DNA from 3 places in the Pseudovibrio sp. Ad26 genome. Region 1 is predicted to be linked to each of the others. Evidence: predicted binding sites of a transcription regulator. Region 1 holds the regulator's gene; each other region holds the start of a gene.
What was found. Region 1 encodes PhoB, which activates phosphate uptake and scavenging genes when phosphate is short. Its sites were predicted from a motif close to TGTCATNNANCTGTCAT; they were not measured.
Positions count from the first base shown of each region.

Region 2: a site for PhoB is predicted at 3,069-3,085, ahead of phnC (phosphonate ABC transporter ATP-binding protein). Genes of this name have one in related genera too.
Region 3: a site for PhoB is predicted at 3,493-3,509, ahead of PsAD26_RS00860 (CorA family divalent cation transporter). Genes of this name have one in related genera too.

Region 1 is NZ_LMCE01000047.1:356,231-366,864, forward strand. It holds gene PsAD26_RS08095 (ATP-binding protein) at 1-819, shown strand, start outside; gene PsAD26_RS08100 (PstS family phosphate ABC transporter substrate-binding protein) at 1,081-2,100, shown strand; gene pstC (phosphate ABC transporter permease subunit PstC) at 2,190-3,578, shown strand; gene pstA (phosphate ABC transporter permease PstA) at 3,571-5,418, shown strand; gene pstB (phosphate ABC transporter ATP-binding protein PstB) at 5,471-6,274, shown strand; gene phoU (phosphate signaling complex protein PhoU) at 6,308-7,012, shown strand; gene phoB (phosphate regulon transcriptional regulator PhoB) at 7,086-7,781, shown strand; gene PsAD26_RS08130 (GcrA family cell cycle regulator) at 7,929-8,489, opposite strand; gene PsAD26_RS08135 (aspartate aminotransferase family protein) at 9,293-10,495, shown strand; gene argF (ornithine carbamoyltransferase) at 10,492-10,634, shown strand, end outside.
Region 2 is NZ_LMCE01000088.1:338,815-349,448, forward strand. It holds gene phnE (phosphonate ABC transporter, permease protein PhnE) at 1-142, opposite strand, end outside; gene phnE (phosphonate ABC transporter, permease protein PhnE) at 142-1,017, opposite strand; gene phnD (phosphonate ABC transporter substrate-binding protein) at 1,113-2,039, opposite strand; gene phnC (phosphonate ABC transporter ATP-binding protein) at 2,080-2,925, opposite strand; gene PsAD26_RS18770 (bifunctional aconitate hydratase 2/2-methylisocitrate dehydratase) at 3,323-6,109, opposite strand; gene PsAD26_RS29720 (hypothetical protein) at 6,723-6,863, shown strand; gene PsAD26_RS18785 (hypothetical protein) at 6,874-7,125, shown strand; gene PsAD26_RS18790 (hexameric tyrosine-coordinated heme protein) at 7,170-7,427, opposite strand; gene PsAD26_RS18800 (M10 family metallopeptidase C-terminal domain-containing protein) at 8,174-9,886, shown strand; gene PsAD26_RS30405 (transposase) at 10,020-10,442, opposite strand.
Region 3 is NZ_LMCE01000004.1:5,219-15,852, reverse strand. It holds gene PsAD26_RS00870 (DNA translocase FtsK) at 1-2,167, opposite strand, end outside; gene PsAD26_RS00865 (aminotransferase class I/II-fold pyridoxal phosphate-dependent enzyme) at 2,172-3,368, opposite strand; gene PsAD26_RS00860 (CorA family divalent cation transporter) at 3,570-4,574, shown strand; gene PsAD26_RS00855 (DUF1674 domain-containing protein) at 4,634-4,897, opposite strand; gene htpX (zinc metalloprotease HtpX) at 5,110-6,135, shown strand; gene rsmB (16S rRNA (cytosine(967)-C(5))-methyltransferase RsmB) at 6,439-7,887, shown strand; gene PsAD26_RS00835 (heparinase II/III family protein) at 8,161-9,819, shown strand; gene purH (bifunctional phosphoribosylaminoimidazolecarboxamide formyltransferase/IMP cyclohydrolase) at 9,983-10,634, shown strand, end outside.

The DNA.
Region 1 (10,634 bases):
TGGTCCGTCTCCAGCGGAAACCTCGCCGTCCCACGCGGACGTCCGGGCCTCATTCTCGTTGTCATTCGCGACCTGACCGAAGCCCGCCGCTTAGAGCGGATGCGGGCTGACTTTGTCGCCAACGCCTCCCATGAGCTGCGCACCCCGCTGGCATCTCTGACAGGCTTCATTGAAACTCTGCAGGGCCCAGCCAAGGGCGACCCGAAGGCACAGGACCAGTTTCTCGGTATTATGCTGGATCAGGCAGAGCGCATGCGCCGTCTTATCGACGACCTGCTGTCCCTGTCCCGTATTGAAATGAAGGTGCACGTGCAGCCGGAAACCCTCGTGGATCTCAGCCTGATCATGCGTCATTCCGTAGAGACTTTGCTCCCGGTCGCGAAAGAATCGGGTGTTGAGGTGAATGTGAATGTGCCTGAGGAACCTGCCGAGATTCGCGGTGAGAAGGACGAACTCGTTCAGGTCTTCAGCAATCTCATCGAAAACGCGCTGAAATACGGCTCCAGCGGGGGGCGAGTCGATGTCACTTGCCGTCTGGACCCCGATTCTACTGAGACACCGCACTGGATTGCAGAGGTCCGCGACTTCGGTCCGGGCATTGATCCTGAGCACCTGCCGCGGTTAACCGAGCGTTTCTATCGGGTTGACGTTGTCACCTCCCGTCAGATGAAGGGAACAGGCCTTGGTCTGGCCATCGTAAAACACATTCTGACAAGGCACAGAGCTCGCCTGGAAATTGAGAGCAAACCGGATGAAGGTGCTTGCTTCCGTGTGTTCATACCCGGCGCTGTTATTTATGATGAAAATGATATCGATTAAAATAACATAATAAATTCAAATACTTGCAATGTCATAAAACTGATACGCAACGTTCATATAACCATCACAGCCAAACGCTAGGTTACAGCCAGCTCGCAGCCGGGGCGCTGTGAGGTGAACGTAGTTAAACAGTTTAGAGCGCGTTCCGTTTGATTGGTTTCAATCAAATGAAAAGAATTCGCTCAAGCAAAGATGAGAGCACGTTGTGTGAATATTATGAACGCAACGCGCTCTTAAACCAAGACTCCCAGGAGACTTCAGGTGAAAATCAAGGCATTCGCAAGCGTTGCAGCGCTCGCTCTCGCAGGTACCATTGCTGCTGGTTCCGCACAGGCTCGTGACCAGATCCAGATCGTTGGTTCTTCCACTGTTTTCCCATTTGCGACAGCAGTTGCTGAGCAGTTTGGTCAGAAGACAAACTTCAAAACACCAGTTGTTGAATCCACTGGTTCAGGCGGCGGCATCAAGCTCTTCTGTGACGGCGTTGGCGAAAACACTCCTGACATCACCAATGCTTCCCGCCGCATGAAGGGCAAGGAGCTGGTGAAGTGTAACGAGGCTGGCGTAACTCCAGTAGAAGTTACCGTTGGTTTCGACGGCATCGTTCTTGCGAACTCCAAGGCTGGCACTCAGCTGGACCTGACACTGGCTCAGATCTTCCTCGCTCTTGCGAAAGAAGTTCCGGTCGACGGCAAACTGGTTGCAAACCCATACCAGACTTGGTCCGACATCGATCCTTCCCTTCCTAACTCGAAGATCGAAGTGCTTGGCCCTCCACCAACATCCGGTACCCGTGATGCATTTGCCGAGCTGGCAATGCAGGGCGGCTGTAAAATGGTGCCAGGTGCTGCTGACCTCGGTCTGAAGAAAAAAGCGTGTCACGAAGTCCGTGAAGATGGCGCGTATATCGAAGCTGGTGAGAACGACAACCTGATCGTTCAGAAGCTTGATGCGAACCCGAATGCACTCGGCATCTTCGGTTTCTCCTTCCTTGATCAGAACGCTGACAAGATCCAGGGCGCAAACATCGCAGGCGTTGCACCAACATTTGATGCAATTGCTGCAGGCGACTACCCAGTGTCCCGCTCTTTGTACTTCTACATCAAGAAAGAGCACGTTGGCGTAATCCCAGGTATCGCTGAATACCTTGGTGAGTTCACCAATGAAGACACTTGGGGTGACGAAGGTTACCTGGCTGACAAAGGTCTGATCCCGATGCCAGCAGCTGACCGTGCAGCAGTTTCCAAATCTGCATCAGCGCTGACACCACTTGCATTCTAATTGCAAACGCTAAGAGGGCGGTCAGCATGTCCAGCTGACCGCTTTCCTGCATCCTCCAAAAATTAAAGCCAGATAAGGCGAAACAACAAATGTTCTGGACTTACGCTGCCCTTCTTCTACTGGTCTTCGTAACCGCGAATGTCTACGGGCGTTTCCGGGCGATGCAGGTTGCTGGTCATCAGCTCTCTGCACTGCATTCCCGTCCAAGCTACCATGGTGGATACCTGGCCATTCTGGCCGCTCTTCCAGCATTTGTCCTTTTGATTGCATGGGCAGTCGTTGAGCCGCGCTTGCTTGATACAATGGTGATCAGCGCAAAGGCCGAGATTGTCGAAGGGCTGTCCAAAGCAGAACTTCAGGCATTTCTGCGGGACGCGCGCGCCATCGCATTCGGCGGCATTGTGGCCTTCTCAGATGCTGGCAAAGAGCAGGCGGCAGAAGTGTTCAGCTCGCTCGCGCAAACATCCTTCTTTTTAAAAACAACACTGATCATCGCCCTGGTTGCTGGTGGTCTGTGGTACGGCAATCGCACCATCACACCGGCAATGCGAGCCCGTCATTTTGTAGAGCGCACCGTCATGGGATTGCTGATCCTTTGTTCCGCTGTCGCGATCTTCACAACCATCGGCATCGTTCTCTCGCTTATCTTTGAAAGCTTGATGTTCTTCCGCCAGATCCCAATTCTGGATTTCGTCTTCGGCACTCATTGGAGCCCGCAAAGCGCCTTTGAAGGGGCAGGGGCCGAGCACGGCGAAGCCAATACAGAAATCTTCGGTGCAATCCCGCTTTTGGTTGGCACCATGCTGATCACAGCAATTGCTATTTTCGTGGCCGCACCTGTTGGTCTGCTCTCCGCAATTTACCTCTCCGATTATGCAAGCACGCCGGTGCGCGCCATTGCAAAGCCGGTTCTGGAAATTCTGGCTGGTATTCCAACCGTGGTCTACGGCTTCTTCGCGGCGCTGACTGTGGCACCCTTTATCCGTGGCTGGGGCGAAAGCATCGGCCTGTCAGTCAGTTCAGAATCTGCACTGGCCGCTGGCCTTGTCATGGGCATTATGATCATTCCGTTCGTCTCCTCCCTTTCTGACGACGTGATCAACGCTGTGCCACAGTCACTGCGCGATGGCTCTGCCGGTCTTGGCGCAACCAAGTCGGAAACAATCCGCCGGGTTGTTCTGCCAGCCGCTCTTCCGGGCATCGTGTCCGCTCTGATCCTCGCCATCTCCCGCGCCATTGGTGAAACCATGATCGTGGTGATGGCTGCAGGGCTTGCCGCAAACATAACGGTAAACCCGCTGGAAGCTGTAACAACCGTGACCGTGCAAATCGTCACCTTGCTGGTCGGTGACCAGGAATTCGACAGCGCGAAAACACTCGCAGCATTTGCGCTCGGTCTTCTCCTCTTCTGCATCACACTTGCTCTGAACATCTTCGCTCTGCGCGTCGTGAAGAAATATAGGGAACAGTATGATTGATATCGCTCAGGACACTGCCGGTTCTGCCATTGGCGGGCGTGTCAAAGGCATTCCTTCCGGCGTCCATACGACAGACGAAGCTCGCAAGCGCCTGAAAAAGCGCTACAGCATGGAAGCGCGTTTCAAAGCCTACGGCATGGGTGCCATCGCACTGGCCGCAACATTTCTGGTTCTGCTGCTCTTCACAATTGTCGGCTCAGGCTTGCCAGCCTTCACTTACAACTACGTAAGCGTGCCGCTCAATCTAAGCGCGGAAAAAGTCGATCCGGCCAACCCGGCTGGCGCAAGCTACAATAAAATCATTCGCGACGGTCTGAAGGCAGAGCTGCCATTCGCATCTGACCGTAAAAACCGCCGTGTGCTCTACTCTCTTGTGTCCTCCGGTGCCAATGTCACGTTGCAAAAGCAAGCAATAGCCGATCCATCCATGCTGGGTGGGACTGGTCCGGTTGCGATCCCGCTCTCCGACTTTGCTGACCTTTATGTCAAAGGCTTGGTCACGAAGAAAACCGAGATCGCCACCTCAAGCGCAGCAACGGTTTCTGGCACGGAAGGTCAGGTGACCATTACCGCGGAGAAACCTGAGTTTGACCAGATCCTTGCAGCGTTGAAGATCTATTATGATCGTGAAATCGAGTTGCTGACAGGCAAAATCGAAGCGCGTGGTCGTTCACAAATCAGCGTAAATACGAAGATCTCAGGCTTAGAGACCCGCTTGGCCAATGAGAAAGATCCTCTCGTTGCTCAGCGACTGACCTCTGAGGTTGAAGGCAACAAAGCCGCTCTGGTCAAGATTATCAGTGCGCTGGAAAAGCAAAAAGCTGAACTGGTTACTCTGCAGGGCCATCTTGCCAACATTGGGACTGGCGGCACACTCAACGCCAACATGCCAAGTTTCTTTGTCGAGGTGAACGGCGGAACCATTAAAGCGGAGAAGGTGACACCAACCAGCGTCACCGGAACAGCCTTTATTCCGCTGTCTACGGATGCTGCCGTGCCTGCTGGCCAGTGGGGTATTGAAGAGCTGGAAACACCAGAATCTTTCCGCAAGTTTTCAGATAAAGAGATCGCCTATACTGACTATCTGGTCTCCAAAGGCACTGTTGCAAACGAGTGGAACTCCATCTTCTTCAAGTCCGGTGCAAGTCGTGAGCCGGAGATGGCAGGCATCTGGGGCGCAGCCGTTGGCTCCTTCTGGACCATGCTCGTCACTCTGTCTCTCTCGTTCCCAATTGGTGTGTCTGCCGCGATTTATCTGGAAGAGTTCGCACCAAAGAACCGCTGGACACACCTGATTGAGGTGAACATCAACAACCTGGCAGCCGTGCCATCGATCGTCTTCGGTCTGCTTGGTCTGGCAGTGTTCCTCAACGTCTTCGGATTGCCGCGATCCGCGCCGGTTGTCGGCGGTATGGTGCTGGCGCTCATGACCCTGCCGACCATCATCATCGCCTCCCGCGCAGCGCTTCAGGCAGTGCCGCCAAGCATCCGCGAAGCCGCGCTCGGCGTCGGAGCCTCCCGCTTGCAGGCCGTGTTCCATCATGTGCTGCCACTGGCAATGCCGGGCATCCTGACCGGAACCATCATCGGTATGGCGCAGGCACTGGGTGAGACCGCACCGCTTCTCATGATCGGCATGGTGGCCTTCATTGTAGACATCCCGGCAAGTCCGGTTGATCCCTCTACTGTGCTGCCCGTGCAGATCTTCATGTGGGCAGACTTCCCGGAGCCTGCCTTCCAGCAGAAAACCTCTGCCGCGATCATGGTGCTGCTCGGCTTCCTGATCTCGATGAATGCAATCGCAATCGTCCTTCGTAAACGTTTTGAGCGCCGCTGGTGATTTGAAAGGCAAGATCATGGCATTGGAAATGACCACAGACACCGAGAGTGCAATGGATACAACAATGAGCGCCCCTCCAGCCGTTTCAGCTGAAGGCGAAACACTCAAGATGCGTGGCCGCGATGTAAAAGTGTTTTACGGCGACAAGCAGGCCCTTCATGGTGTTGATCTGGATGTCCGCAAAAATCAGGTGACCGCGCTGATCGGCCCGTCCGGTTGCGGCAAGTCCACCTTCCTGCGCTGCCTGAACCGCATGAACGACACCATCGATATCTGCCGCGTGCAAGGAGACATTCTCCTGGACAATGACGATGTCTACGACCCGCGCATTGATGTGGTGGAACTGCGGGCCCGTGTTGGCATGGTGTTCCAGAAGCCCAACCCGTTCCCGAAATCAATCTTCGAGAACGTGGCCTACGGCCCACGCATCCACGGTCTGGCACAAGGCAAGTCAGATCTGGAAGATATCGTCGCAAGTTCCCTGCAGCGTGCAGGTTTGTTTGAAGAAGTGAAAGACCGTCTGGACGAGCCAGGCACAGGCCTTTCCGGTGGTCAGCAGCAGCGCTTGTGCATCGCGCGCGCAATCGCTGTGTCTCCGGAAGTGATCCTGATGGATGAGCCATGTTCTGCGCTCGACCCGATTGCCACCGCGAAAGTGGAAGAGCTGATGGACGAACTGCGCCAGAACTACACCATCGTCATCGTAACCCATTCCATGCAGCAGGCCGCACGTGTATCCCAGCGCACCGCGTTCTTCCATCTGGGTAATCTGGTGGAAGAGGGGCTGACCAACGACATCTTCACCAACCCAAAAGACCAGCGCACGCAGGATTACATCACAGGCCGTTTTGGTTAAAAATAAAAGAGCGGTACTCTAAGGAGATATCCGATGAAAGATCATATTGTCTCTTCATTCAATGAAGAGCTGAAAGAACTGGCCGGACGTGTCGTTGAAATGGGCGGACTGGCAGAAACCCTTGTTCATGACGCTGTCACCGCACTGCTGAGACAGGACCGTGAGCTGGCAACACGTACCATCGCTGCCGATCAACGTCTGGACAACATGCAGGCCGAGTTGGAAGAGCTGTGCATCTCCGTGATCGCACGCCGCCAGCCAATGGCAAGCGATCTGCGCGACATCATCGCCGCCATGCGCATCTCCAACGATCTGGAGCGCGTCGGTGACATGGCCAAGAACATCGGCAAGCGGACACTGGCCATTGAATCCGAATTCAACAACAAGCAGCTCGCTGTGGGTGTTGAGCACATGTCTGATCTGGCACTTGAACAGCTCAAAGCCGTTCTGGATGCCTACACCTCTGGCGATCTTGAGGTTGTCCAGCGGGTGCATGTCCGCGATGACGAAGTGGATGCGCTTTACACCAGCCTGTTCCGTCAGCTGCTCACCTACATGATGGAAGACCCGCGCTCCATCACCATGTGCGCGCACTTGTTGTTCTGCGCAAAGAATATTGAGCGCATCGGTGATCATGCAACCAATATCGCAGAAAACATCTACTACATGATCTCCGGAAGCCACCTTCCAACAGATCGTCCAAAGACGGACGAGCTGGCGCAGACTACAACCGTGTAGAGTGTGTTCACTTATAACGAGCAGAATACACGCAATTGCTTTATAAGAGAAGGTGCAAAGAGAGCACTTTAATATGCCTAAGATACTGATTGTAGAAGACGAAGAACCGCTAAGCCTGCTGCTGCGCTATAACCTTGAAGCAGAGGGCTACACCGTTGACGTGTGCGCAAGAGGAGATGAGGCGGAAGTCCTGTTGCAGGAAAGCCAGCCAGACCTGCTGTTGCTGGACTGGATGCTTCCGGGCCTCTCCGGCATTGAGCTTTGCCGTCGTTTGCGGGCACGCTCAGAAACCGAGCGCATGCCGATTATCATGCTCACAGCGCGCGGCGAAGAATCCGAGCGCATCCGCGGTCTGGCAACCGGGGCCGACGATTACGTCGTCAAACCGTTCTCCGTTCCGGAACTTATGGCCCGTGTTCGTGCGATCTTCCGCCGTGCATTGCCAGAAGTTGTTTCCACAATGCTCAAGTCTGGCGACATCGAGCTCGACCGCGAAACCCACCGCGTGCGCAGAACAGGCCGCGAAATCCACCTCGGCCCCACAGAATACCGCCTGCTGGAGTTCCTCATGAGCGCACCGGGCCGCGTTTACTCCCGTGAACAGCTGCTGGATGGTGTCTGGGGCCATGATGTTTACGTAGATGAACGCACCGTGGACGTCCACGTAGGCCGCCTGCGCAAAGCCATCAACAAAGGCCGCATGAAAGACCCGATCCGCACCGTCCGCGGCGCCGGATACGCTTTTAACGACCAGTTCGCTGTTGGGTAAGTGTTTAAGGCACAAAAGGAAATCTAAAACCGCCCAAGGGCGGTTTTCTCATATCTACAGGTCACCGACATTAGCAGCTGGCAACCCCCAAAACAGCAAAAAGCCGGGCTTCGGACCCGGCTCAATACGTTGCTTTTTCAGCTCAGATTAGCTTGCGCGGCGGTTGCGGCGGTCGCTGACGGGCTGATAGGCAATGCTGCGGTGATGCGCACAATAAGGTGTGCCTGCATCTGACTGGCGCCCACAGAAATAGAAGTCGTCAGAACTCGGATCACCAATCGGCCACTTACAGGTGCGCTCATTCAATGTCAGGATGGAGGCGCGTTCTGAAACCGGAATAAAGAGATCGGAGGTTGGGACTGGAGAAATTTCTGGTTGGATAGCTTCAATCGGTTCAACTTTAAGGGCGTTGGCGCCTGCTATTGTTGGCTGAATCTGTCGGGGACTTGGAGAAGGCGCAACAGCTGCAATCGCTTCAGCCACTGTTGGTTTGGTTGAAGTGACAACCCTTGCCGTTGGGGTAGGCACCTTTCTCGTTTTGGTTGCGCCGCCTCCCGACTTAGCGCGACCTGAAAGACCAAGGCGATGAACCTTACCAATCACCGCATTACGGGTCACATTGCCAAGTTCCCCCGCGATTTGACTGGCGCTTAACCCGTCTGCCCAAAGTTTGGTTAGTAACTCTACACGTTCTGCTGTCCAGCTCATTAAAGGGCCCCGTCTTCCTTCAGTGGCGCGCAAAACAGCATTCGCTCAGTTCGGACGCATCCGAAAGTGCCGCTTACCTGAGCGTGTGTGCTTGCAGCGTTCAGTAACTACGAGATGGTGTATAACTCTTAACACACAGTACTATATGGGCGTTGATACGAGCAACAACCTCAAAGAATTGAGGTGGGGAAGACTCTGGTTTTCCCCAGAATTGCCGTACTACTACTTACCTATAACAGCCGTGTTGTGGTGGGAGAAGATTATCAATCTAAAGAATAGGAGCTGTTTGTTAAACCAAGTTCCACCGCATTCTTTCCAACACAAAGTAAGAGCTGCTAGCGTTACCCCGTTGATATTTAATACATATATTTACCACTGAAAAACAACTAGTAAAAAACACTAGTAAACTACAAATTGCATAGGACAAGAACTAAGCGCACTCCTCTCTCATATGCCGTAGTACACGCTAGAGGTGTATTGAATAAACCTTAAGAACCGTGGAAAAAAACTGGTCATAGAGCATGGGATTTAATCTCTACTCCATCCTCTAAAAATGCCACAATGCATGCTTCTTCCGGTAGTAGCCTGTTTAAGCTGCACCAGAGGGAGAGACACAAGGCTGGCAGCCAATTCCTGAGCAGGAGTAAGGTATTGCTGGCAATACGTGTTATTGACTGCCCTGAGGGAACGCGGTTTATATGTCGCTTCTCTTAGTTTCAAAACGCCACACGGCGTTTTTTTGTTTTTGTAGCAACCAAGACTTTTGAGCATATCGAGAAAGCTCAATCCATGAGGAGTAAGAAATGACGACTTCGTCGCTAATGCAGACTTATGCACGCTCAGACCTCGCGTTCGAGCGTGGGGAAGGTGTCTGGCTGATTGCGGCTGATGGTCGACGATACATGGATTGTGCCTCGGGTATTGCCGTCTCCGGCTTGGGTCATGCACACCCAAAACTCGTTGATGCGCTGAAGTCTCAGGCTGAAAAGCTGTGGCACGTCACCAATCTCTATACAATTCCAGAGGGTGAGAAGCTTGCAAAGCTGCTGACAGACAACACCTTCGCTGATGTTGTGTTCTTCACCAACTCGGGTACCGAAGCAACTGAAGGGGCCATGAAGGCCGCACGGCGCTATCACTTTGCCAAGGGCAACCCTGAAAAGAACCGCATCATCACCTTTGAAAATGCGTTCCACGGCAGAACCATGGCAGCGCTCGCCGCTGGTGGCCAGCAAAAGTACCTCGAAGGCTTCGGCCCCGCGCCAGAAGGGTTCGATCAGGTGCCTGTTGGTGATCTGGACGCGGTCAAAAAGATGGTAGGACCGGAAACCGCAGCGATCATGCTGGAGCCGGTTCAGGGTGAAGGTGGTATCCGCACCATGGACCCGGCCTTCCTGAAAGGTCTGCGCCAGATCTGTGATGAGAATGACTTGTTGCTGATCTACGATGAGATCCAGACAGGTGTTGGCAGAACCGGCAAACTCTTTGCCCATGAGTGGGCAGGCGTTGCACCGGATCTGATGGCGATTGCAAAAGGCATCGGTGGCGGTTTCCCAATGGGGGCGTTCCTCGCAACCAATGAAGCGGCCAGTGGCATGGTTCCTGGCGTTCACGGCACCACCTTCGGCGGCAACCCGCTGGCGATGGCTGTTGGCAATGCTGTTCTGGAAACGGTTCTGGAACCAGACTTTCTGGAAGCTGTTCAGGAAAAAGGCTTGCAGCTGAAGCAGAAGCTGGCTTGCGCTGTCGATCAGCACAGTGATGTGTTTGAGCTGGTGCGCGGTGAAGGCCTGATGCTTGGCCTGAAATGCAAAGTGCCAAACACACAGGTGCTGGCCCACATGCGCAACAACGGTCTGCTGCCGGTTGGTGCCGGAGACAACGTGCTCCGCATTATGCCGCCAATGACCATTACCGCTGAAGAAATTGACCTGCTCGTTGAAAAGATTGAAGCCGCTGCTGCGGACATGGAAACCGAGCTGAAAACTGCCGAGACTGCCAAATGACCACTATGACAAAACCACAGCACTTTCTCGATATCAGCGATTTTTCCGGTGATGACCTTCGCCAGATTATGCAGGTCTCCAATCAGATCAAAGCCACCCGCAATGGCGTTCATCGCGGGCAGGGGCCATTGGCAGGCAA
Region 2 (10,634 bases), on a different contig from region 1:
CAACCAACAGCGACAGCACCGGCCCAAGCAAGCGCTTTTTCAAATCCAGCCCGAGAACACCGGGATACTGCTCGTCCAACCGTTGCTCTTCATGATGCGACGTCCCACGCAAGGCACTAATATCTGTCTTAGAACGCTCCATCAAACTTGCCCCGTCTGACCAATAAGTATTTGTCGCATCCAGCCACTGAGGTAATCGATGGACGTGATTGAAAGAACCAGCATGAAAATGATGACAAGAATGTCAGCTCCATAGTTCCAGTCGACAACCATCTTCAACTCGGCACCAAGACCACCAGCTCCGACAAACCCAAGGATCGCAGAGGCCCGCACGTTCACTTCCAGCCGAAGCAGCGTGTAAGACAAAAAGTTCGGAAGCACCTGAGGCAGAATGCCAAAGCGAATTTGCTCCAACCAGTTGCCACCTACACTGCGAATGCCTTCAGCAGCCTTCAGGTCACAGTTCTCATTCACCTCAGAAAACTGTTTGGCGAGTGCACCAATTGTATGCGTTGTCACCGCAATCACAGCAGCAACCGGACTTGGCCCAAAAATCAGAACCAGCAACAGCGCAATCACAATCTCTGGAAACGCGCGAAAAATATCCATCACCCGGCGCATCGCAGCAACGGCAAGCCGATTGCTCACCAAGTTACGGCTCGCAACAAAACTCAGCGCCCCACCCAGAAAGAATGCCAGAAGAGTTGAGACCAAGGCGATGTTGACGGTCTCGATTAAGTACGGAAGATATTGAAGAACAAGTGCGAAGAGCCCAACCAGCCCTTCCTCATAAGCACCAATGAACAACTCAGCCGGATAATCAAAGAATTTACCCAAGCCGGTCCAAAAGCCACCAGAATTTGCTTGGTCCGCAACAAACAAGCCACCGAAGATGCTCAGGACACAAAGGCCGAGCAGAGAAAGAGTATATAGCGTTCGGCGCCGGGCAACACGCTCATAGGCCTGAGAAATCTCGGCCAGACGGGAAGCTTCGGCAAGCGCCAGATGAGCGGCCACTTCAACATCCTCCAAACAGGGAAATGATGAGAGCCACCACGGCCCCCATAAAGAAAGGGCGCGGTCAGATCCGCGCCCCTTTACTACTCTGAGAATTAGTTAGCTTTTTTTGCTTCGATCTTACGGCGACGCGCTTCAACAATGGTCTTGTAAAAATCGTGGTTCACTTCCACAAAGTCAGCGTACTCACCACCCTGTGCGGAGTAGAAGCACTCGGTGTTATCAGTCACCATAGACTTCAACGAGGCAACAACCTTCTGCTTTACGTCGGATGGAAGCGACTTACGTACAACAAGCGGACCGTTCGGGATCAGCGGAGACTGCCAGACCTGAACCAGATCAGACATATCAACCATGCCTTTATCTACCATCTTACGCAGATTACCAGAGGTGTAGCCCTCTTCCCATTCGCCAACACCAGATGCCCAGGTGACGCCGCCGTCAACATCGCCATTCAAAACAGCAAGAACGTTCTGCTCGTGTCCACCAGAAAACTGCGTAGAGGCAAAGTACTCTTTCAGGTTCAGGCCCATATCGTCAAACGCAACAGAAGGAACCAGATAACCGGAGGTGGAGTTAGGGTCAGCAAAGCCCATGCGCTTGCCCTTCATGTCTTCCAGCGTTTCAATGCCAGAATCTGCACGAGCAACCAAAACAGAATAATAGCCTGTTGCGCCATCTGTCTGCTTGGTGGTCAGCACTGGCTCAACAGCACCAGGAGCTGACAGGTAAACAGCAGAGTAACCGGAAGCGCCAAGCTCGGCATAATCCAGGTTCCCACCCTTCAGGCCTTCAATGGTGCCAGCATAATCAGCTGCCGGGAAAAGCTTGACCGGAACACCCAGCAGCTTTTCAAAACGGTCAACCAGACACTGGTTGGAACGAAGACGATCCGCCTCATTCTCACCACCAAGAATACCAATGCGGAATTCAGTGATTTTCTCTTCAGCCAGAGCCATAGGCGCAGCAAGAAGGGTTGTGCTAACAGCAAGAGCTGCAGCGACTTTACCGATGATTTTCATCAGAGCACTCCAATATCAGAATATAAATCTAAACCCGCTGCTATTCAGCAGCAGAGACAACAGGCGAAGCATCGCCTTTCGCCAGTTCCAGGGCAGCGATTTTTGCACCTTCGCTACCCAGAGAAGTTGAGGTCATCCCCTCCTCAAAACTGTCGTCAGCACCGTAGATCTCACGGGCTACTGCGGTCGAAAGCTCATCCGGTTTCCCATCAAAAACAATCTCACCATCACGCATGCCAATCACGCGGTCACAGTAATTACGGGCAGTATCAAGAGTATGGAGATTACAAATAACTGTCAGGCCATCTTCCGCGTTGATCGCCTTAAGAGCGTCCATCACCACCTGCGCGTTCATCGGATCCAGCGAGGCAATCGGCTCATCTGCCAAAAGCATTTTCGGTTCCTGCATAAGAGCACGAGCAATCGCAACACGCTGTTGCTGACCACCAGAAAGATTTTCCGCCCTTTTCAAAGCCGTTTCAGCAATGCCAAGTCTTTCAAGTTTCAGCAGAGCCTGAACCCGCTCTTCACGAGTGAACAGCTTAAGCATGCTTGAAACTGTTCCGTGTGCATTCAGGCGTCCCAACATAACGTTGGTTAAAACATCAAGGCGAGGAACCAGGTTGAACTGCTGAAAGATCATCGCGCAATCACGCTGCCAGCGGCGCTTATACGCCCCCTGCAAGGCAAGCACATCAACACCATCAACAAGGACACGCCCGTCGGTTGCCGGGGTAAGTCTGTTGATCATCCGCAGCAACGTGGATTTACCCGCACCAGAACGACCAATAATGCCGATCATCTGAGGCTTCTCAACAATGAAGCTCGCCCCTTTGACAGCAACATGCGCGCCAAATTCTTTTCTAACGCTTTCAAACTGGATCAAGAGTTCAACCCCGGTACCTGTTAAAATTTAACGTACTAGGCACACGCGATTGTTACAGCGAAATGACGCTCACTCACAAAGCGACCCCGTCAAAAAACCGTCACACCCCACCTCCCCCACATAGCTGACAAAACGAGCATTACATTACGTTTCTATGACAGAAGGAAAAGGAAACCGGCTTTCAAACCAATCTGTCAGAACTCTGATTTTCAGGGAATCAAAACCGACGATTGAACGCTAAGCACTCTAAATGTTCAGTAGGGCTGAACACCTAACTTCTGAAAGCATCGACATTTAAAAAGCAAATGGGCAGTACTGTTAGGTACCGCCCATTCGAATAGAAATTAGTGCTGTTTGCCAGCTGCTAGGTCTAAGGCCGCTATCCTGCGATTAGACCCTAGAAGTGAACTGACTTCGCAGCAGCAGGCTTCTGGAGTGGTGGGGCGAACTTGGTGAGGTCGATGCCTTCCACTGCTGCTTTGTATTCATCCATGTTTGGAGTTCTGCCGAGGATTGCGGAAAGAACAACAACCGGAGTGGACGCCAGCAGGGATTCACCCTTTTTCTCAGAGGAATCTTCTACCACACGGCCCTGGAACAGGCGGGTAGAGGTTGCCAGAACGGTATCACCCTTAGCAGCCTTCTCCTGGTTACCCATGCAAAGGTTACAGCCAGGGCGCTCCAGGTACATAATGTTTTCGTATTCGGTACGTGCTTTTGCTTTTGGCATCAGATCGTCGAATTCGAAACCGGAGTACTTCTGCAAGATCTCCCAGTCGCCTTCTGCCTTCAGCTCATCAATAATGTTGTAAGTGGGAGCTGCAACAACAAGCGGAGCATTGAACTCGACCTTACCGCCGTCTTTCTCAAGATTCTTGAGCATCTGAGCAACAATCTTCATGTCGCCTTTGTGCACCATGCAGGAGCCAACAAAGCCCAGATCAACCTTCTTGTCACCACCGTAGTAGGAAACAGGACGGATGGTGTCGTGGGTGTAACGCTTGGAAACGTCATTGTTGTTCACGTCAGGGTCAGCGATCATTGGCTCAACGATCTGGTCCAGATCAACAACAACCTCAGCGAAGTACTTGGCATTGTCATCCGGGGTCAAAGCAGACTTCTCACCAGATTTGATCTCAGCAATACGCTTATCCGCTTTCGCGATCAGACCTGCCAGAACCTTGGCATCATTGTCCATGCCTTTGTCGATCATGATCTGAATGCGGCTCTTGGCCAGCTCAAGAGAGCCGATCAGAGTTTCATCGTTGGAGATACAGATGGAGGCTTTTGCCTTCATTTCTGCAGTCCAGTCAGTGAATGTGAAGGCCTGGTCTGCCAGCAGTGTGCCGATGTGCACTTCGATGATGCGGCCCTGGAACACGTTGTCGCCATGCTGTTTGAGCATCTGCGCCTGTGTTGCATGTACGACATCGCGGAAGTCCATGTGATCAGCCATAGTGCCTTTGAAGGTCACTTTTACTGACTCTGGAATCGGCATGGTGGCTTCACCAGTTGCCAGAGCAAGAGCAACGGTACCGGAGTCTGCACCGAATGCCACGCCTTTGGACATACGAGTGTGACTGTCGCCACCGATGGTGATGTCCCAGTCATCCACGGTAATGTCATTCAGCACCTTGTGGATCACGTCTGTCATGGCGTGATAGACGCCTTTAGGATCGCGCGCAGTGATCAGGCCAAACTTGTTCATGAACTTCATGAGTTTAGGAATATTGGCCTGCGCCTTCAAATCCCAAACAGAAGCGGTGTGACAGCCAGACTGGTAAGCACCGTCAACAGTTGGAGAAATGACGGTTGCCGCCATGGACTCCAGCTCCTGAGAAGTCATCAGACCAGTGGTGTCCTGAGAACCAACAATGTTCACCTTTACGCGAACATCGGAACCTGCGTGCAGAGTTGCGCCCGGAGTAGTGCCAACTGCATTGCGGTTGAAGATCTTCTCAACAGCAGTCAGGCCCTGACCTTCGTGAGAGATTTCTTTGGATGCTGCGAAAGCGGACTTCAGGTCAACGCCGAGTGTCTCGGATGCAAACGTCTGCAACTTCTTACCAAACACAACAGCGTAGGAGCCGCCTGCTTTCATAAACTCAACTTTTTGAGGCGTGAAAGCGGAAGAAACATCAACCAGCTCTTTATCACCATCATAAAGCTTTTTGGTTTTGGAGTTGATGGTGAGCACCTTGCCAGTCTCAACTGAATAGGTCTGCTCAAGGACAGGGTCACCATTGTCATCCAGAACGGTGTTGCCATTGGCATCTTGCTTTTTAACCCAGTTTTTCAGGTCAAGGCCGATGCCACCGGTTACACCAACAGTGGTCAGGAAAATCGGAGAAATACCGTTGGTGCCAGCAACAATCGGAGCAATGTTCACGAAAGGAACGTATGGGCTTGCCTGCTTACCGGTCCACAGCGCAACGTTGTTTACGCCGGACATGCGGGAGGAACCAACACCCATGGTGCCCTTCTCAGCAATCAGCATCACGCGTGCATCAGGATGAGCTTTCTGCAGTTCCTGAATTTTCGCCTGACCTTCTTCAGAGATCATGCACTTGCCGTGCAGCTCACGATCTGAGCGAGAGTGCGCCTGATTACCAGGAGAAAGCAAGTCGGTGGAGATATCGCCTTCACCAGCAATATAGGTAACGACCTTGATTTCTTCTTCTACTTCAGGAAGCTTGGTGAAGAACTCAGCCTTCGCGTAGCTTTCCAGAATATCTTTTGCGATCGCATTACCTGCTTTAAACGCAGCTGCAAGACGATCAGTATCAGCTTCGTACAAGAACACCTGAGTTTTCAGAACGTCCGCTGCCTGAGCTGCGATTGCTGCATCATCGCCAAGAGCCAGATCAAGAAGAACCTCTACAGAAGGACCACCCTTCATGTGAGACAGCAGCTCAAAAGAAAATGACTGAGAAATCTCCTCAACGACAGAGTCGCCAAGAATAATTTCTTTCAAAAACTTCGCCTTTTCACTAGCTGCACTGGTTGTGCCTGGCAAAGTGTTATAAATAAAGAACTTAAGAGAACCGTCTCTGTGTTCATTTTTGAGATCTTTAATCTGCGAAATGATCTCATTCACAAGTGCGCCATCTTCGATCGGCTTGGGGTTCAAACCTTGGGCTTTTCGAGTGTCAATCTCATTCAAGTAGTCAGTGTACAAGCTCATGATTATTCCGACGCATTTGTGTTAGACGATTTATGTTTGGTGTATCTTGAACTCTATGTCAAAACCATCTCAGGCAAACCGGCTCAAGTTTGTTGTATGCGGTCGTATACCAAATGAGATTAGCATGCAAGATGTTTCCAGCAGTTGCAGAACTCCACCCCCACCCGTTCGCTGACAAGCTTTACCTGTCCAAGCAGCTCCAGAACAATAAATCCTGTGAGACTTCATACAATTCCTCTGCATTCAGTTGTTATGAGACAAGCAAAGACACCCCAAGAAGCCATGTGGGTGATTTAGGCACTCAGAAAGAGGAGCCGCATCACAAATTGGTGTGAAAATATCTAAAGCCGTCAAGTCAGAAGAAGACCTGTCATTGAAGTCACCCAGACAACAACGGAAGTTGAATGAAAACCAGTTGGAAGTCATGTTTTCAAAAGTGGGAAGATGGCGGACACCTGCTTTGTCCGTGATGACTTACGCGAGATGCTTCAGGTCTCATCCCAACAAGAAAGCTGCCATAGCAAACCGCGTCTATTCTCTGTACGAAAATTTAGTGGAAAATGACGTCTTTAGTGATCACTGCAACGTGTCTCTGTTCCTTTTTAGCAAGGCCATGAAGTTGCTCATTCTGGCAAACTTCGCCGCCACCCTGCTCTTCCTCGCCCCTGCCCTTGACCAGACAGTGGTTGAGGCAAAACACAGCATCCCCGCGAACTTCATCACCACTCAACTTGCTGCGTTTGAACTCAGGTAAGGAGGCTAAAGTGGACCTCGCCCCACGCCGCAAAAAGGCACCACCATCATTCCCGGTTACCAACCTCCTGCCGCGCTCGGACAGGGAGCTGGAGATAACACTCAAACGCCTCCTCAACGCCCAGAAAATCATCGCCCCCCTCATCGCAGCAGGCAACACAAAATACCTCTCAATCTTCCAACGCCTGAAACGCGAGATCGAAGAGTTCCAACAACGCAAGGACGACCCGGCATTGGCGCTTAGGATTGCGAAGGACGATTAGGCCAGAGGTGTTGGTAGCTCACTCTGTACCTTTGCAGGTTGCGGCTACTGACCTCTCCAGTAGTTATTGGCTGCTGCAATCGTTTGATACTCAAGAGCGACAACTTGACTTGCCGCAGTTAAGCTGTCCGGATTGACTGAGTAGACTGAACGCCCCTGCTTCAACTCATCCAGATCATTTTGAATGTTGTGAATGGTATGACGAGCAATCAACATCGCAAGTTGCCGTCCTTCCTCTGGTGTTTTGGTAATCAAGGTACCACCAGGGATCATGACGAGTTCTGCGTTTGGTAGCTTATCCATCTTACACTCCGTTTTTGTAAGGAACGAAACATACTATCCATCAGATAAAGAGCCGCTCTTACGAGGATACAGCCCACTCTACAGAGAGAAGATTTGGCATTCCATTAATAGAGACAGCCCATTGCCGGATATTCCTCCAACCTAAAACCGCAGAACAATGGGAGTGCGAGTTGGGTATCAGGTTAGGGTCTGCATTGTTCGGGCTCCTGATGGGGAACAAGAGATAACTCTCGAACGCTTCCTCTACGCCCCCAAAGTCATTGGCACGCTCATTGCAACAGGCAACACAAAATACCTCCTAATCTTCCAATGCCTAAAACGCGAGATCAAAGAGTTCCAGCAACGCGAGGAGGACTTGGCATTGGCGCTTAGAATTGCGAAGAACGATTAAGTGGGTGAGGCAGAGAGAGCTAAGGCGACTATAGTGGGCGCCCGCCTAAGATGCCCAGATCCATCTCCCCCTGAAATCAGCCGCGTAAAACAGCATCCAGAACAAGGAGGGCCAATCCAGAGAAAACCAAAGCGCTGGCAGCACTTAAGAAAATCAATATTTAAATCTGCGCACATTTACACCGAATGACTCATACATGTAAAAAATACGAAGAATACCCTTACTTAACATAAGTATTGCTTAAATATATTAATGAATACTATTTATATATTTAAATATTGCAAGAATCATATTTAATTTTATACTTGCCTGATTGCTTTTATATTAAGGGATGTAGAAAATGTGTAAATTATGCATGATGAATCAACTGCATGTACCTGCAGACAGTATATCCTACAACTCAAGTGTCACGGAGCAAAAAGCGGCCCTCAGCGCACAAGCTGCCGATGGGGTTTCAGCACAGGTCGAGGTGACAGATTTCTTAGCAAATACTCTAGTCATGAATGAAGGAGAAGATGCTGACGCAGGGCCCTCGACGCAATACCTCATTGCCGCAGGGGATAGCTTTTCAGGTACACTTGAAACCAATGGGGACCGCGACTGGGTGGCGATCGACCTTAGTGCGGGATCAAATTATACGATCAACCTTAATGGGAGCGGAGCTGCGCCGGTTACAGATACTTATTTAAGAATATACGACGCCTCAGGAAACCTAGTTGCGTTTGACGATGACGGCGGACCTGGTTTAAATTCATCTTTAAACTTCATAGCATCCACGTCAGGCAGATTTTACATCAGCGCCGCTGCCTACTCGGATGGGCAGACCGGAAGTTATACTGTCAGTGTGGAGGAGACCTTGGCTCCATCACCGCTGGATGCGCTCGATTGGGGTGGTTCCGCTGTAGATACAACAAATATTTCTGTCTACTTTGCGCAAGCTGGTGAAGTGTTTGATGGCCAAAGTTCAGATGGTTGGACGCAGGCGCAGATTGATGGCGCGATGGCATCGTTAAACGACTTATCGCAAGGGACAAATCTCACTTTTTCGGTAGCAAGCAGCTCAAATAATGCAGAGTTTAAATTTGTAACATCTGCATTTGGCGGCAGTACTTATGCCTATATGAATCCTCCGAGTGAAGCAAATCCAGGCGTAGCCGTTTTCAATACCTCTAATATGAATTTAGCAAACCTAGATCCAGGCTCACTTGAGTACTTTGTGTTTCAACATGAAGTTGGTCATGGACTGGGTATGGCGCACCCTCATGATACTGGGGGCGGTTCAAGTGTGATGAACGGGGTTTCTAGCTCACGCGGCGATTACGGTGACTTCGATCTCAATCAAGGTATCTATACCATGATGAGTTATAATGTCGGCCATGCAGAGCTTTATCCGGAATGGCCGAGTACTTATGGCGCGACGGTGGGCCCTATGGCGTTCGACTTGGCGCTTCTGCAGGAGAAATACGGAGCAAAAGACGCGAATATAGATAACAATACATATCTCCTGCCAGAACTTAACGGTTCAGGCACATTTTATTCGTGCATCTGGGACACCGGCGGTATCGATACAATCGCGTATACGGGCTTCAGCAGCGTCAATATCTCGCTTGTAGCCGCTACTCTTGATTACAGTAGCACAGGTGGTGGTGTACTCTCCTATGCAGAAGGTGTGCGCGGAGGGTATACCATCGCCAATGGTGTTGAGATAGAAAATGCCTCTGGTGGCGCTGGCAGTGATACTGTGGTTGGAAACTCCTTGGAGAATGTACTTCAGGGTTTCTCCGGCGATGATTTCCTTGATGGAGCTCAAGGAGATGACCTTTTAGAAGGTGGTGCGGGACGTGATACCTTTAGTTTCACGAGTATAGGTGACACTGACACTATTGCTGACTTTCAGGACACAGTTGACTTTATTCAGCTCGGCCCTGAATTTGGCGCGAATTCCTTTACAGAGCTGTCTTTGACCAATAGAGATGCCGACGTCATTGTCGCCTTTGGAGATAGTGAGATCATTTTACAAAATACGGATCTCTCACTTATTGGCGCTGAGGACTTCATCTTCGTTTAACTTACAATCCCAACATTGGGGTGTAAGGTAAGCGTTTGGCGAAGGCGACCTACCAACCAGCAACGGGACCTGTTACGCTGACATTGCAGCGTAACACCACGGCATTAGGTCGGTGATGTGGGTTATCTTGTGATCAGCGATTTAGGTCAGAACCCACGTGAGCCAGGCATGAGGGGTCCACATTGTTGAGCTTGGCTGTTTCGATGAGAGTATAGGCGACTGCCGCAGCTTTATAGCCACCTTCTGATCGCATGAAGAGATAATTTTTCCGCCCAAGAGCAACAGATCTCATTGCCCGCTCGGCCGTGTTGTTGTCGAGCTCCAGAGAGCCATTGTCGATATAAGGCCGTGCTTTGGGCAGGCGCGAGAGGGCATAACGAGTTGCTCCAACCAGCGACGACTTGCCGGATATTCTGGAAAGCTGGGCGTTTAGCCTGTCAACATTGTGGGCAAACCCAACATTAGCTGCAGGTGGGAAACGCAGAGGAGATAACAGACCGATGTGGAAGCTTGGGCCAGAACCAGCTATTCGACAGATTCCATCATGGGTTGAGATAACAAACGCACTCCGGTATCGGCGCTAATACCGACTACATTCATTCTAGGATAGTTTGTTCCCCATAGAAGCCATATGGGCAGGTGAGTGGTTTTGGATAAGGGAGTGTTTGGCCATAATCACTAGATTAGGAGTGAAGTAGGGCGCAAAATACAAAGACCCCGGCGCTACAGCTGAGAAGGCGGTTAAAGA
Region 3 (10,634 bases), on a different contig from region 1:
CCGTGCGGGTGAAGCTTTCGCCCTTCTTCATGGCCTGCTCAATACGGGTGTTGTACCCGTCGATATTGCGCACGCCCATCTTGGACATTTTCTTGTAGCGATCTTCCATCTCTCGAACGGTCCATTTCAAAGCCACGACGGCCTTGTTCGGATCGGTCACAACAGGGGTGAGAAGGTGCGGAATGCCGTCATAAATGGACAGTTCCAGCATCTTTGGATCGATCATGATCATCTTGCACTGCTCAGGGGTGAGCCTGTAGAGCAAGGAGAGGATCATGGTGTTTACAGAAACGGACTTACCGGAGCCAGTGGTACCTGCGACGAGCAAGTGAGGCATGCGGGCAAGGTCGGCGATGACGGCTTCACCATTAATGGTTTTGCCGAGTGCCATAGCCAGCTTGGCTTTGGACGCGTCAAAGTCCTCAGAGTCCAGAAGCTCGCGAAGGTATACGGTCTCGCGCTTCGCGTTCGGCAGTTCGATACCGATGGCGTTTTTACCCGGAATAACGGCCACACGTGCAGAGATCGCGCTCATGGAGCGGGCGATGTCGTCTGCCAGACCGATGACGCGGGAAGATTTGATGCCTGGAGCTGGCTCCAGTTCGTAAAGGGTTACAACAGGTCCCGGACGAACTGCGATGATTTCACCTCGGACGCCAAAGTCACCCAGTACACCTTCCAGAATACGGGCGTTTTGCTCAAGTGCGTCTTTACTCAGGCGCTGTTTGCCGTCGGCTTGAGGCTCAGCGAGCAGTTCAATGCTTGGCAATTCAAACGGTGGCTGTTTGATAATTGCAGTAGATCTCTTTTCCTGAGCAAACGGGCGCGGTACAGAGCGCCCCGGAGCAGGGCGTGGCGGTTGTTGTTGAGGAGCCGCCTGCATTGGTGGTTCTTGCTCATCAGGACTTGCAATGCCGATCGGTGCATCTGGCTGAGGACCCAGATGGAGGTCTTCGCCCTCATGGTATTCTTCTGGTGCGAGCTCATATCCCTGTTCATCATAAACGGGTTCGCCTGCGGGAACGGGCTCCCACTGTTCTTCAGGATAGTGCTCGTTTGGTGCGGCATAATGTTGGGTGTTGTCGTGTTGCGGGTCAAACTGCACATCTGACCGCTCAGCCTGATCTTCCTGCTGATAATAATCGCTGAGGCCATCGTCTTCGACAGACATGAGTTTGGATGCTACTTTGCGTCTTAAACGAGAGACTAGGTTGTCTTTTTCAGCGGGCTCGTCTTCATCAGCTCCGTGCTCTTCCCACTGCTGATCTGCCTGTTGGTCTTGCTGTTCTTCTTCGTAGTATTCAGGCTGCTGAGGTTGGTTTGGATCATGCGGAGCTGTTGCATAATCTTCTTCCTGCCAATTTTGCTCAGTGACCAGCTTACGCTTGAAGACCGTGCGCTGGATCGCGCTGGTTGCCATGAGCTTCCAGTGGCTTAGTGCGCCAATAATTGCGTAGTAGCGGTTATTTTCGCCGTCATAGTCTTCCTCAGAATCTTCCGTAAACGGCAACGCTTCGTGAGGAGTGTATTCATCTTCAACGGCTTCGTCTTCGTTGAACTCTGCCGGGGTTGGGTCTTTGCCGATGAGACCAGCAGCGTAAGCTAATAGCACAATTGAAGGCAGACCAAGGCCGACAGCACCGGTCAGGGTTCTCATGCCGGTTGAGAGCTCTGGCAGGATTGCGGTTGGAACGGAGAAAATCCAGTCGCCGAGGAAGCCACCAAGTCCTGTTGGCAGTGGCCAGCTTGAGGGAATTGGAATGGCCGCCAGACCACCTGCGAATAGCACGGTTCCGACAAGCCATGTCAGGAAGCGTTTGCGGGTGACGCCGGATGTGTATTTGAGAGACAGGCGCCATCCCCAGAGGAAGATGGGCACCAGAAATACGGCTGTTGCCAGCCCGATTGTCTGCATCAGAACGTCTGCAACAATGGCTCCTGTTTGACCCAGAGCGTTATGAATCTCCGCATTGGTTGCGTGATTCAAGCTTGGGTCATCCGTTGACCATGTTGCGAGGGCTGCCGCCACACAGAGACCGATGACGAGGATCACCGCGCCACCAATGACGATTATGTTGCTTTTGATAAAGCGCTTGATCGGGCTCTCTGTATCAGCCAGTGAAACAGAGTTTGCTTTTGGTCGTTGCATTGCAGCAGCCTGACGCATTCAATTACTCCAGAGAGTCCAAAATTCTTCGGAAAGCTTCCTTGCTGACTTCCAAAGATTCAACGAGGGCGAGGCGGATGTATTTATCACCGGGGTTGGAACCGTCCGGCATATCCGAGGCGATGTAAGCTCCTGGGAGGGACTTCACGCCCACTTCGCGCCATAGCTTTTCAGCGATCTGTGTTCCAGAACCCCAGCGGGAAACATCCAGCCAGAGGAAAAAGCCGCCATCTTTACGTACTGAGCCAAATAGAGGAGATAGCATTTCCTCTGCGGCATCGTACTTTTCGTTATAGAGGCGGCGGTTTTCGAGCACGTGCCCTTCGTCACCGAACGCGCGAACAGCGAGCGCCTGCACAGGCATTGGAACCTGAGGCGCTGCAACATTGCGGAAATCGGCGAAGAATTGGATGAACTCTGGATCTCCGGCAGCAAAGCCACAGCGTGCGCCTGGGAGGTTGGAGCGCTTGGACAGTGAATTGAACGTCACAACATTTTTCAGCGTGCCATCAAGAGCTTCTGCAGCCTCCAAAATGCCTGTTGGAGGCGTGTCGCGATAGATCTCAGAATAGCACTCATCAGCGAAGAGCAGAAAGTTGTGTTTGCGTGCCAGTTTGATGAGCTTTTGCCAATATTCCATAGGCGCAACGGTGCCTTGTGGGTTGGCGGGGGACGCGAAATAGAATGCGACGGTGCGGTCGAGCAAAGCTGGATCGATAGCATCCAGATCAGGCAAAATTCCGTCGGCTGGTTCTGGCAAAAGAATTTCGTCAGCGCCCGCAATATGAGCGCCAGCACCGTAGGATTGGTAAAACGGGTTCGGCAGAATAACAGCCGGTTTGCCGTTTTTCTTCAGATAGTCGCGAGCGCAAACACAGCCAAAGACAAGTCCTTCGCGAGAGCCGTTGAGCGGAATAACGCTTTTGTCCGGATCGAAGGCATCAGAGAGTTGAAAACGGTTTTTAACCCATTTGCCAACAGCTGCACGGAATTCATCTGTACCACGAATTGCAGGATACTTGCGGAAACCGTTCTGATTTTCTTCAAGCACTTCAATGACGTAGCTTGGAGGTTCATGACGCGGTTCACCGATTGTCATGACAATTGGATCAAGACCCGGTTCGATTCCAGCGAGCTGCTGATTCAGCCGCTGAAACGGGTTTCCTCCGCTAGATTTTTTCTCAATTTCTTTCGTGGACACAAGAATTCTCGCAGGATTGATTTACAACAAATGCTCGGAGCACCAAAACTCTAGTGTTTTTTGGTAAATTGGCTGTTAACCAATTTACTGTGCGCTAAGCTGAATAGGTGTTTCTTCTGGGGTTTGTCATCTGATTTTTAGAAATGTGGGTTTTGATGTGTGTGCTGAGTTAGGATCGAACTTGGGCCGGGATTTGTCGAAATGGCACAAACCACAGAAAACATTGAGGCGAGCCATATTCATTTGGATTCCTCATTTGTCATTGTTTTTTCCAAGTCAAAAGGCATGCGCAGACTCACGTTAGAACAGTTACGTGACTATGAGCTGGAGCCCGACGAATTTTATTGGGCTTATTTGCAGCGGGTTGCCGCTCAGAACCGCGAGTTTCTTGAAGAAATTGGGCTGGAACACAACGATATTGATGGTCTTCTGGCCCGAGAGGTGCGTCCGCATTGTCATGTGCGTACAAAAGGGGCGTTTATTGCCATCAACGTTTTCAATGAGTTGCCGAAACAGGAAAGCGGCGACATGGAATGTGCCCAGATCTGGGTGGATGCTAAGCGGATGATCTGCATCTGGCACGATCCACTGGATGTTTTTCAAAGTTTGGTTGAGGGGTTCAAGGCCCGTGTGCCACCGGAAAGTACGGCAGAATTCTGGGCTCGATTGGTGCTGGCGATTGCGGAACGTGCTGAAGAAATGGTTGAGGTGCTTCAGGACAGGATCGATCATCTTGAAGATGTGGTGCTGGAGACAGGAGATCATCCTTGGGAAAGCGAACTCGCGCAGGTTCGTCGGTTGGCAACCATTGTCAGGCGCAGCATGTTGGCGCATCTGGATATCTTGAGGAATTTTGAAATTGAGAAGTTTGAATGGGTCAATCGGATCAACAAACGCCGCGTTCGTGAAGCGGGTGACCGAGCCCTTCGAATTGCCGAGGAGATGGATGCTATCCGTGAACGCGCAGAAATAGTTCACGACCAGATCATGTTTAAACGATCAGAGAACACCAACCGCTATATGCTGATGATGGCGGCCATTGCCGTGGTATTTCTGCCGCTTAGTTTTGTGACTGGGCTGCTGGGCATTAATGTCGGCGGCATCCCGGGAAGTCATGACCCGGTTGCGTTTAGTATTGTCAGCGGACTTCTGATCATTTTCGGCGTGGGACTGTTTGCAATCGTCCGATGGTTTAGGATTTTTTAGAAGGCTGGCTCCGTGCTTAGTCCTATCAGAAAGCCGGAACCACCATTTGGGAACGTGTTTTAGAAATCGCTGGTAATGCCTTTGACTTCCCAATCGCTGTAGCGGGCAGGATCCAATCCACCGCGGCCATTGAGCTCTTTCGGCATTTCTTTCTGGGCTGCGTCGATCTCTGTGCGGCGCTCTTCAGCTTCTTTTAAAGCACGTTGGGCAGCTGGGGGCAGGTCTTCAAACCGGCGTTTTTTCGGCGCTTCTTCAATCTGCTCCGTCGTATCGACTTCTTGTGTTTTAAAGTTTTCGACGGCTGATTTGTTGTCTTTTTCCATTTCAATCCCCGTTGGCTGATGCTGCTTATCACTGTTGTAAGCTTGCGTTTGCCATTTGGAGCTACCACTTAAGCTGGTAGTGGTAGTTTCACAATGATCGCGTAGCCTTAGATATAGGCGCGAGAGCCTGTGTTTTGCAATGGGCACTGTGTTCATTGATGGATGACCAGCGGAATTGGTGAACTAAGAGAACAGATTGGAGCATTGAAACCATGAACTATGTACGGACCGGTATGCTGCTTGCGGCGATGACCGCTTTGTTTATGGGTATTGGCTTCATGCTTGGCGGCCAAACCGGCATGCTGATTGCTCTGCTGATCGCTGGCGGCATGAACATCTTCTCCTACTGGAATTCGGATCGCATGGTTCTGTCCATGCACCATGCGCAGGAAGTGGATGAACGTCAGGCCCCGGAGCTTTATGGCATGGTTCGTACCATGGCAGCGCGTGCTGAGTTGCCGATGCCGAAGGTTTATGTGATCAACAACCCGCAGCCCAATGCGTTTGCGACTGGCCGAAACCCTGAAAATGCAGCGGTTGCAGCGACGACTGGTCTTCTGAACTCTCTTTCCAAAGAAGAAGTTGCGGGTGTGATGGCGCACGAGTTGGCGCACGTGAAAAACCGTGACACGCTGATCATGACAATCACTGCGACGATCGCTGGTGCGATCTCCATGCTGGCGAACTTTGCGCTTTTCTTTGGCGGAAACCGCAATAATCCGCTTGGTCTGATTGGGTCTATCCTGATGATGATCCTTGCACCAATGGCGGCAGCTTTGGTTCAGATGGCGATTTCCAGAACACGTGAATATGCAGCTGACCGTATGGGTGCGCAGATTTGTGGTAACCCGCTGTGGCTTGCTTCCGCTTTGCATAAGATTGCAGGCGGTGCAGCCCGGGTTGTGAACGAAGACGCAGAACATAACCCTGCAACTGCGCATATGTTCATCATCAATCCGCTTTCCGGTCAGAATATGGACAACCTGTTCTCGACACATCCGAACACAGATAACCGGATCGCAGCGCTTCGTCAGATGGCTTCTGAAGCTGGCTTTACTGAAACGCGTAGTTCTGGTGGTGGTCATTTTAGTGTGCGTGAGACGTCGCAAGCTAAGCCGCAGCGTGAAACACGTCGCCCAAGCGGCCCTTGGGGAGCATCCCGCCAATCAGGTCAGCGTGGTGGGAACGACCAACCCAGCCGTGATGAGCCGCGGAAGCCCAAAGGGCCATGGGGCTAAAAGCAAGGGAAATCTGCGAATGCGAGACGACTCTCGCATTTGCTTTGTTGATTGTACCGTGTTTACCTGAATAACTATTCGCGCTTCCCAAATTGTCTTTGCAATATTAAAGGTTCTGTGGTTAGCCGAGCAGGATTTGACAGTTCTCCTTTGGTTACAACTGGCAGTAATCCGCCGAAACTCTAGTGGAACCTGATGAAACCGGTTGGCCTCTGAGTGAGGCTCTTCACACAAGAATGCATCTTTAAAAGAATAGATGGCGCCGAAGGTCTGGCGACACATTCTGGAATACATGGATCAACGATGAGCGCAGAGCGTAAGAATACATCCTCTCAGGACAGAAACTCCAAGTTCAAGGGGAGAAAGCGTTCTGGAGCACCGAAGACTCCAAGAGACAATGACAGAGCTTCTGAAACGGAAAGCGTAGAGGGTACCTTTAAAGATCCCGGCTATGCGGCTCGTAAGGCTGCCACTGATCTGATTGGTAAAGTTTTGAGCAAGCGTATGCCACTGGATGGCGAGCTTGATCTGAACAATGGTCATCCAGGTTATAAGCGCCTTGAGCCGAACGATCGGGCGCTTGTGCGGGCAATTATTGGCACTGCGCTGCGCCGCCGTGGTCAGATTCAGGACGTGATTGATCGCTTCCTTGACCGTCCTATTCCTGAGAAGACTGGTCGCGTTCTGGATATTCTTCATGTTGCCATGGCGCAGTTGTTCTTTATGTCCGTGCCGGATCATGCAGCAGTTTCCCTTGCAGTGACGCTTGCAGGTCGTGATGCACGTGCCAAGCCGTACAAAAACCTCGTCAACGCTGTTTTGCGCCGTGCAACGCGGGAAGGTGCGGCAATCATCGCAGAGCAGGATACTGCGAAGCTGAATGCTCCTGATTGGATGTTCGCCCGTTGGTGTGAGGTTTATGGCGAAGAAGCTGCGCGTGCGATGTCTGCTGCGCATATGCAGGAGCCGTATCTGGACCTGAGCGTGCCATCCGACCGTGATGATTGGGCGGAAAAGCTGGGTGGTGAAGTTCAGCTGGGTTATTCCGTACGCCTGCAGCCAGATGGGCCGATTGAAAAGCTGGAAGGCTTTGAAGATGGCAAATGGTGGGTTCAGGATGCAGCTGCTGCCGTTCCTGCGCGTTTGCTGGGTGATATCAAGGGCAAAGTGGTTGCAGATTTGTGTGCTGCTCCGGGTGGTAAGACCATGCAGCTTGCCGCCACTGGTGCCGATGTGACCGCTGTCGATATTTCAGCCCGTCGTTTGCAGCGCCTGACACAGAATCTGAAGCGCGTTGGGCTAGAAGCTGAGACTGAAGTTTCTGATCTTCGTGAGTTTGTGCCGGTTGATCTGTTTGATGCGATTCTTCTGGATGCACCTTGTTCTGCGACCGGTACCATTCGCCGTCACCCAGATGTGGCATGGCTGAAGCGCGAAGATGATGTGCTCAAACTCGCTGACCTGCAATACGAATTGCTTGAAAAAGCACTTGGTTGGCTGAAGCCGGGCGGAACTCTTGTTTACTGCACCTGTTCACTGGAACAGGAAGAGGGCGAGCTGCAAATTCAACGTTTGTTGTTGGAGCATCCTGAGGTGCAGCGTGTGCCTGTGACAGCTGAAGAGCTGGGCGGTGTTGCTGAGGCGATCAATTCTCAAGGCGACTTCCGCGCGATGCCAGGTCAGAACCCATCCTCAGGGAAAACATCTGGTGGTCTGGATGGCTTTTTCGCGGCTCGTTTGCGTCTCTCTTAAAAAGAGCTGGTGGAATGTCACTAAGGATTTGCGCAAAGTGGGCATGGTTAACGAGATTTAAAGAGCTTGGGCGCAAACCATTTGTTAAGTTTGTTTAGAGCGTGTCGTTGCAAATCGCTTTCTTGCTCACGCTCTAAATCTTTGTTTTTGTGCGTATCCTTATCTGAAACCGAACTTGCTTTTCGGGGATACGCTCTAATGGAGTGCTGAAGGGGTATGACGGGCGCAACGGTGTCCGAAAGACTTAGAATCCTTAGTCTTTTGACACAAAACATGGCTCAAAACAGTCTGAACTGGGCGCGAGGGGGATCTATGTTCCGCTTGTTCTCGTTTGGAAGTGCGCCATCGCGTCTGCTTATCGCTCCTCAGGATCTGCGCACTGCAGATGCAACAAACGCTGCTGACATTTATGCTGGCCGGTTCTTGTTTGCCGGGCATTTGGTTGAGGTCGGCGGACAGTCCCCGTTTGATGTTGAGCCTCCGAATCTTCAATGGTCGAAAGCGCTGCATGGATTTTCCTGGCTTCGCCATTTGCGTGCTGCTGAAACCAACATGGCGCAGCAGAATGCTCGTGCGCTGGTTGAAGACTGGATCAGAACCTGTGGTCGCTGGCATGATATCGGCTGGAAACAGGAAGTTGTTGCGCGCCGTGTATTGAGCTGGATGGCTCAGTCTCCGTTGTTGCTGACCGGGTGTGAGGCGGACTTTTACCGCGCCTTCATGCGGTCTCTGTACCGGCAGGTGCGTTATCTGCGCCGGACTATGAACAAAGCACCAGATGGCTTGCCACGCTTGACAGTTGCGATGGCGAATGCCTGTGCGACGGTTTCTATGGATGGGCAGGGGCGTCACGTCAAACAAGCTCTGAAACGCCTTGATCAGGAACTGAAACGCCAAATCCTGCCGGATGGTGGTCATATCTCCCGGCATCCCGGTGCGATTATTGAGATCCTCGTCGACCTGTTGCCAATTCGCCAAGCGCTTGTGATGCAAGGGCAAACAGTGTCACCGGTCATGATGGAATCCATTGACCGTATGATGCCGATGATCCGCTTCTTCCGTCACGGTGATGGGTCCTTTGCTCATTTCAACGGCATGGCTTCTACTTCGGGTGATGTTGTCGCGACTATCCTTGCTTATGATGATGCACGTGGAACGCCACCTGTCAGTGCACCGCACTCTGGTTATCAACGTCTGACGGGTGGTGATAGCCTTGTGATGATGGATGTGGGAGCGCCGCCGCCAACGCGTTTCTCCAATAGTACGCATGCTGGCTGTCTCTCCTTTGAGTTCTCCTCAAAGCGCAATCGCATAGTGGTGAACTGTGGGGTCTCTACGCGAGAGCAGGTTGCGTGGAAGATGGTGGCTCGTTCAACTGCTGCGCATTCGACAGCCGGAATTGGCGATACATCTTCTTGTCGTTTTCTGACGTCTTCCCGTTTTGATAAGATGCTGGGTAACCCGGTCCTGTCTGGTCCCAAAGACGTTGAAGCGGAGCGACAGGATACCGATCTTTCTGACCGTGTGATTGCAAGTCATGACGGTTATGTAGAGCGCTATGGTATTGTTCATGAACGTGATCTGACGTTGTCGCGTGATGGAACCGTTCTGGATGGGATCGACCGGTTCAAGCCAACATCTGACAAGGCAGAGGAAGAGACCGTCACGATCCGGTTTCATCTGCATCCGCAAGTGAGTTGCACCATGTTGCCATTGGGTGATGCTGCTGTTTTGCAGTGTGCGGATGGTGAGGCTTGGGAGTTTTCTGCGGATGGGATTGAGTTCTCCGTTGAGGAATCAATTTATCTGTCAGACGTATTTGGCCATCGACAGACACAGCAGATCGTTCTTACCGTTGGTGTGAAAGAAGCGTTGAGCGTGACCTGGATGTTGAGAAAGACTGCCTCTGCCAAGGCACGGCGGAAGACCTAACGTCATTTGTGCTCTTGTCCTTTAGGTGATGTAAACTGCTCCTAAAGGTTACCCGTCAAACCGCTCTGTATCCCCATTAAATGGGTTCCCACGGCTGTGAATAAGTGTTATTTGGCGGGCGTCAAAACCCTTCCATTTTCTCTAAGAGAGTAGGCTTTTACCCATGGCCGTTGTCTCCAAAGGCGTTCCGATACCTGAACTCGTATCGGTTAAGCGTGCGCTTCTTTCTGTCTCCGATAAAACCGGTCTTGTTGAGTTTGCAAAAGCTCTTTCCGAACGTGGAGTTGAGCTGATCTCAACAGGCGGAACTCGTAAAACGATTGCTGAGGCTGGCCTCCCAGTTAAAGACATTTCTGAGGTTACTGGTTTTCCTGAAATCATGGATGGCCGTGTTAAGACGCTCCATCCAATGGTGCATGGTGGATTGCTGAGCATTCGTGATGATGCTGAGCATGTTGCTGCGATGGATGAGCATGGTATCACTGGTATCGACCTTCTTTGCGTGAACCTTTATCCATTTGAAGACACCGTAGCTTCTGGTGCTGATTACGCAAACGGTGTGGAGAACATCGACATTGGCGGTCCAGCAATGACACGCGCTGCTGCCAAGAACCATGCCTACGTAACCACTGTTGTTGACCCTGCTGACTATGCTGCTGTGGTTGTGGCGCTGGATACGCATAAAGGTCAGTCTCCAATTGCTCTTCGTAAGAAGCTGGCGCAGAAGGCTTTTGCCCGCACTGCTGCTTATGATGCTGCTGTTTCCAACTGGATGGCAGAGCAGATTGATGAAGCTGCACCGGACTACCGTGCGA